Regions from separate parts of the Aquamicrobium lusatiense genome, predicted to be linked through region 2. Evidence: predicted binding sites of a transcription regulator. Region 2 holds the regulator's gene; the other holds the start of a gene.
What was found. The regulator LexA, encoded in region 2, represses DNA repair genes until DNA is damaged. The targets are predictions, from matches to a motif close to TGTTCNNNNTGTGTTCNG.
Positions count from the first base shown of each region.

Region 1: a site for LexA is predicted at 1,837-1,854, ahead of recA (recombinase RecA). Genes of this name have one in related genera too.

Region 1 is NZ_JACHEU010000001.1:1,981,868-1,985,280, forward strand. It holds gene HNR59_RS09425 (cysteine desulfurase) at 1-419, shown strand, start outside; gene HNR59_RS09430 (SUF system Fe-S cluster assembly protein) at 416-823, shown strand; gene sufA (Fe-S cluster assembly scaffold SufA) at 960-1,346, shown strand; gene HNR59_RS09440 (TfoX/Sxy family protein) at 1,357-1,695, shown strand; gene recA (recombinase RecA) at 1,914-2,990, shown strand; gene alaS (alanine--tRNA ligase) at 3,252-3,413, shown strand, end outside.
Region 2 is NZ_JACHEU010000001.1:2,456,403-2,459,815, reverse strand. It holds gene HNR59_RS11795 (ComEC/Rec2 family competence protein) at 1-1,460, shown strand, start outside; gene lexA (transcriptional repressor LexA) at 1,810-2,529, opposite strand; gene HNR59_RS11785 (molybdopterin molybdotransferase MoeA) at 2,641-3,413, opposite strand, start outside.

The DNA of each region.
Region 1 (3,413 bases), 470 kb from region 2:
CCCCGCCGCACCGCTTCGAAGCCGGTACGCCTCCCATCGTGCAGGCGATCGGGCTGGGGGCCGCGCTGGATTACATGGACAGCATCGGCCGCGAGCGCATTGCCGCCCATGAAGCGGATCTGACCGCCTATGCGCATGAGCGGCTTGGCGCCATCAACTCGCTGCACATTTTCGGCAATGCGCCGGGCAAGGGCGCCATCGTGTCCTTCGAGCTGCAGGGCATCCATGCGCATGACGTGTCGATGGTCATAGACCGTCAGGGCGTTGCCGTGCGGGCCGGCACCCATTGCGCCCAGCCGCTGTTGAAACGCTTCGGCGTCACCTCCACATGCAGGGCATCGTTCGGCATGTACAACACCAGAGCCGAGATCGACGTTTTGGCCGAAGCGCTGGAAAAGGCGCGGAAATTTTTCGGATGACGGATATGGACGACACCACCACACGTGTTGAAGCCGAAGGGCAGCCTGAGCAGGAAGCCGTCGGAACCGGGCCGGTTTCGACCATTCCCGAGGAAGAACTGGCGCGCCTGACCGACGACATCATTTCAGCGCTGAAGACCGTCTATGATCCGGAAATTCCGGCGGATATTTATGAGCTGGGCCTCGTCTACCGCATCGACATCGAGGACGACCGCACCGTTAAGATCGACATGACGCTGACCGCCCCGGGCTGTCCGGTGGCCGGCGAGATGCCGGGCTGGGTGCAGAATGCTGTGGGTGCGGTGGAAGGCGTTTCCGGCGTCGAGGTCAACATGACCTTCGATCCGCCATGGACGCCCGACCGCATGTCGGAGGAAGCCCAGATCGCCGTCGGCTGGTACTGAGGACCGACGCCGCACTTGCTCGCAACTGCTTGGCAGGAGCCGCTCTTGCAGAGCCTTCCAAATTCCCCCATCTTCAGGGGGAGATATGAAATCATTCCGGCAGGCCTTTAACCTGCATGGCATGGAGAAGACTGAGATGGCACGTTTTTCCATCATGAAGCTGACCGACAAGGCGGCGGAACGGGTGCGCGAAATCATCGGTGCGCGTGATGGTGCGCACGGCATCCGGCTCGGCGTGAAGAAGGGCGGTTGCGCCGGCATGGAGTACACCATCGATCTGGTCACTGAACCTGACCCGAAGGACGACCACGTCGAGCATCAGGGCGCACATGTGTATGTCGCGCCGGAAGCGGCACTGTTTCTGCTCGGTACCGAGATGGATTTCGAGGTCACCACGCTGCGCACGGGCTTCGTGTTCCGCAATCCCAATCAGTCTTCCGCCTGCGGCTGCGGCGAATCGGTGGAACTGAAACCAGCCGACCTGAAGGCGCTGGCCGAGGCCCGGGCGACAGCCGAGGCCTGATTTTCCCTCCATGGACAACGGGCGCATCGAAGAGCTTTTCGAAGGGCTTGGTCCCGTCACCATCCGCCGCCTGTTCGGCGGCAAGGGCATCTACCATCGCGGCGTCATCATCGCCATCGTCCTGCAAGGCGAACTGATGCTCAAGGCGGATGCGATAAGCGCTCCCGATTTTGTTTCTGCGGGCGCGCGCCAATGGACCTATGCCGGAAAGGGGAGGGAGGTGGCCATGCCCTACTGGACCACTCCCGATGTCGCGTTCGACGATCCGGAAGAAATGGCGGCGTGGGCGCGCAAGGCGTATGATGCGGGTTTACGGGCGACAGCTCAGGAAGCCCGGCGGGAAGGCTGAAACGAACCGGAGGCGATTCGGGCGGCCGGAAATTTTCTTCAGGTGTTCGTATTCCCGTTAAACCGATCCGGTATCATGGACAAAATGGGAACTTTTGTAGAATTCCAAAATAAAACAATTGGTTAATCCCTCTTGCAAAAATGGAACAAAGAGGGTACAAAAATCTGAGCGGTCAGCGAATTGTCCGTCTGTCATTGACGACCAAAAGGTACTGTATCATGGCTCAGAATTCATTGCGGCTTGTAGAGGACAATTCGGTGGACAAATCAAAGGCTCTGGACGCTGCGCTGTCGCAGATCGAGCGGGCTTTCGGCAAGGGCTCGATCATGCGCCTTGGCGCAAACGAGCAGGTGGTCGAGATAGAAACGGTTTCGACCGGTTCTCTCGGTCTCGATATTGCGCTGGGTGTTGGCGGTCTGCCGCGCGGGCGCATCATCGAGGTCTATGGCCCTGAAAGCTCGGGCAAGACGACGCTGGCTCTCCATACGGTTGCGGAAGCACAGAAGAAGGGCGGCATCTGCGCCTTTGTCGATGCCGAGCACGCGCTGGACCCGGTCTATGCCCGCAAGCTGGGTGTCGATCTTGAAAACCTCCTGATCTCGCAGCCGGACACCGGCGAGCAGGCGCTGGAAATCTGCGACACGCTGGTGCGCTCCGGTGCGATCGACGTTCTGGTGGTGGACTCGGTGGCGGCCCTGACGCCGCGCGCCGAAATCGAAGGCGAGATGGGCGACTCGCTGCCTGGTCTTCAGGCTCGCCTGATGAGCCAGGCGCTGCGCAAGCTGACGGCTTCGATCTCGCGCTCCAACACCATGGTCATCTTCATCAACCAGATCCGCATGAAGATCGGCGTCATGTTCGGTTCGCCTGAGACGACCACGGGCGGCAATGCGCTCAAGTTCTATGCGTCGGTACGTCTCGATATCCGCCGTATCGGCTCGGTCAAGGATCGCGACGAGGTGGTCGGCAACCAGACCCGCGTCAAGGTGGTCAAGAACAAGCTGGCTCCGCCCTTCAAGGTGATCGAGTTCGACATCATGTATGGCGAGGGTGTGTCCAAGACCGGCGAGCTCATCGATCTCGGTGTCAAGGCCGGCGTGGTTGAAAAGTCGGGTGCTTGGTTCTCCTATAATTCACAGCGTCTCGGGCAGGGGCGTGAGAACGCCAAGCAGTTCCTGCGAGACAATCCGGATACGGCGCGGGAGATTGAACTGGCGCTGCGCCAGAATGCCGGGCTGATTGCCGAGAAGTTCCTGGAAGACGGCGGCTTCGAGGCTGAGGCCGGCGAGGGCTGATGCGCTGATCGGCACGGATTGTCCGGCCTCGGCCGAATGAACTTAAAGTGAAAAACGCCGGTCTCGGGGAGGCTGGCGGTTTTCGTTGCGGGCAGCATTTTTTGAAAGAGTGCATCAGGGTTGAGCAAGGCCTCAGCGGTGAGGCATCTGAGGTTTCGCCGGCGATCTTTCCTCATTCTGGACAGGGTGCTGGCCGACCGCTAAAAGGCTGTGTTTTCCGCACTGGCGCCGCAGGCGTTTTCCTGAACAAAGGCATCTTTCATGAGTGGTGTTAACGAGATCCGGTCGGCTTTCCTCGACTACTTCCGCAAGGAAGGTCACGAGGTCGTTGCCTCCAGCCCTCTGGTACCGCGCAACGATCCGACGCTGATGTTCACCAATGCCGGCATGGTTCAGTTCAAGAACGTGTTCACCGGTCTGGAA
Region 2 (3,413 bases):
GATTGTTCGCCGCATTCCCGGATTTTTCCTCCCGTCATCCGGTCAGGAAATATGCAGCACTTACCGCACTTTTTGCGATTTTCGCCTACCTGCTGATCTCCGGCATGGTGGTTGCTGCCGTGCGCTCGTTCATCATGCTGGCCGTCATGCTGGTGGCCGTCCTGTTCGACCGAAGCGCGCTCACAATGCGCAATCTCGCCATTTCGGCGATCATCGTCATCCTGGTCACGCCCCATGAGGTGGTGGGGCCCAGCTTCCAGATGTCGTTCGCGGCAACGGCGGCGCTCGTCGGCGCCTATGCGGCATGGTCGGACTACAAGGCGCGCCGCCCTGTCGCGCGGGTTTACAAAAAGTCAGGCCTCGTTCGGTCGCTGATCCGCGCTCTGGTCACCATGATGATTGGCCTTGCCGCGACGTCCGTGGTTGCCGGTGTTGCCACGACCCTCTACGCGGCATGGCACTTTCAGCGCGTTGCACCGCTCAGCCTGCTGGCCAATCTGGCGGTGATGCCGGTCGTCTCGATCATTGTCATGCCTTTTGCTGTCTTTGCATCGCTCGCCATGCCTTTCGGGCTTGATGGCCCTCTCTTGCAGATCATGGGCAAGGGGCTGACGGCAGTGATTTTCCTTTCCGAAAAGATCGCGGACATGTCGCCAGTCGACGCGATCGGGCTGATTCCACCCGAGGCAGTGCTTCTGGCGACGATTGCGCTGGTGATTGCAACGATGACGACAACATGGCTGCGCCTTGTTGCACTGCCATTCGCCATAGGCAGCCTGCTCACGCTGGGTTCCGCCCGAACGCCTGACATTCTCATTTCAGAAGATGCCCGGCTGATTGCCGTCGCCATGGAAGGCGGGCAGGTTGCGGTCAACCGACCCCGCCCGAATGCCTTCACCATGGATAACTGGAGCCGGGCGATGGACTCTGAGATGGTATTGCCGCCAACCCGCGTAAAGCAGCCGGACGAAGGTATTTTTCTGCAGGATTTTATCGCCTCTGCGAAGCAGGAAAGTACAGCAGCAGGGTTTGTATGCTCCGGGAAAACATGTGCGTTGCGCAGTCCCTCTGGCCTGCTTGTCGTGCAGGCTCCGGATGCAGCTACGGCCGCCAAAGCATGTGCCCATGCAACAGTCATCGTGATCGAGGACGCGGTTACGCGTAGCCCATGCCGAAAATCTCAGGCAATTGTGGTGACCCGTCGGGAGCTGGCGCAAAAGGGAAGTGCCGAAGTCTATCTGGAAAAGATCGACACTGCTTCTGCTGTTGTTTCAGCCGGAAATTCATTGCCAATCATCGGAGAGCCAAAGGTGCGCTTCGCAATTGAAGGGAATTATCGGCCATGGCACACCCAGCGCCGATACTCGCGGGAAGCCCGTGGCTTGCCGCCCTATGAGAGAAAAGTTGCCTCAGCACCTGCGGAAACGCCTGTTCTCTCGGCCTCGGACAAGATCGAATAAGCGATAAAGACAGGGCGCATCCTGAACAGTGTGCACCTCCCTAGGCACGTCTGCTTGCGCGGGTGGGTAAAATGCAGACCCAGTTACGCGGGAAATCGAACATCGTGGCAGATCGCTCGACTGGCGGCTCACCTATGAAGATAAAATCTGCTCGCCGTTCGTACAGGCCGTAAAGTGCTCTTCAACTATCTGCGATCAACAGATTGATTCCAGCGTTTTAAGAGCGCTCAAATGGCGACATAAATATTTCGATCATTTCCCCAAGATGTTGTTTTAATATCCTGATAGATAATGTTTTTTCAGAACAGAGCGAAAACAAAAATCCGGTTCGCTCCGTTTCATTTCCGGATCAATAACGGCGGATCAATCCGACCAGCCTGCCTTGCACCTTGACGCGGTCGGGTCCGAAAATCCGGGTTTCGTAAGCCGGATTGGCGGCTTCAAGCGCGATGGAGGCGCCTTTGCGACGGAACCGCTTCAGGGTTGCTTCTTCCTCGTCAACGAGTGCCACGACTATATCGCCCGGGGTGGCTGTATCGCCGTTGCGGATGATGACGGTATCGCCATCAAAAATGCCTGCCTCGATCATGGAATCGCCCCGAACTTCGAGGGCATAATGCTCGCCGCCCGACAGCATCTCCGGCGGCACCGAAATGGAATGTGTCTTGTGCTGGATCGCATCGATCGGAACACCCGCAGCGATCCGCCCCATCACGGGGATGGAAACCGCCGAAGCGCTGTCATCGTCATTGCTGGCGACCTGCGGCTTGCGAACATCCTTTGCCGGCTGCCCAAGGCTTCCCTGAATGACGCTGGGTGAAAATTTTCGTGCGCTGTTTAGGCCGGGGGCAATGGAATCGGGCAGGCGCAGCACTTCCAGCGCACGCGCACGATTGGGCAGGCGACGGATGAACCCACGTTCTTCCAGTGCGGTGATCAGGCGATGGATGCCCGACTTCGAGGCAAGGTCCAGCGCTTCCTTCATTTCGTCGAAAGAGGGCGGAATGCCACTCTCCTTCAAACGCTCATGGATAAACAGAAGCAGTTCATGTTGCTTGCGCGTCAGCATAGGTTCCCCCGGCAGCGGCGAATCCAGAATCGGAAAACAAACCCGGAACAAACACTATATGTTCCAGTTGTGTTCCGCAACCGCTTAAAATCAGAACGATCCGGGACGGCTTCAACCGATCATCATCAACTGGCAGGGATCGCCGATTTCCGATGCTGGCTGGAAGGGGGCGCGTATGACGAGACCCCCGGATGCGGCCATGGTGCGCAGCATGGAGGAATCCTGTACACCGAAGGGCGTGGCAATCAGCTGGCCGTCGCGTTCCTCGATGGCGGCACGAACATAGTCCTGCCGATGGTCGTTGGCTGAAACCGGTGCCCCGAGCGTCGCTGTCCTGATGTCCTGATGGAAAGTCCGGCCGCCAAGGCGGGCGAGCAGAGGTTTCAGGAAAAGCTGCGAGCAGACGAGGCTTGCCACGGGATTTCCGGGCAGGCCCAGACATCTGATGTTGTCCATTCTGCCGAACATCAGCGGCTTTCCTGGCCGCATGGCGATCCGCCAGAAGTCGAGCGTCATGCCTTCGCGCGTCAGAACCTTGTGAACGAGATCGTGATCGCCGACGGAGGCTCCGCCAGATGTGACGATGACGTCCGCGCCGGCAGCAACAGCCTGCTTCACCAGCGCCGAGATTGCATCCTCGCGATCTGGTGCGATGCCAAGATCGAGAACATCGGCGCCCACGGCGCGGGCCGCGGCTGCGATGCCATAGCTGTTGGATGAAATGATCTGCCCCGGCCCCAGTTCGCTTCCCGGCAGGCACAATTCGTCGCCGGTGGCGATGATGGCGACCAGAGGCCGTTTGACGACCTTGAGGCGCGCGTGATTGGCCGAAGCGGCAAGCGAAAGCGCGCTGGCACGCATCAGATGGCCTTTTTCGACGAGAA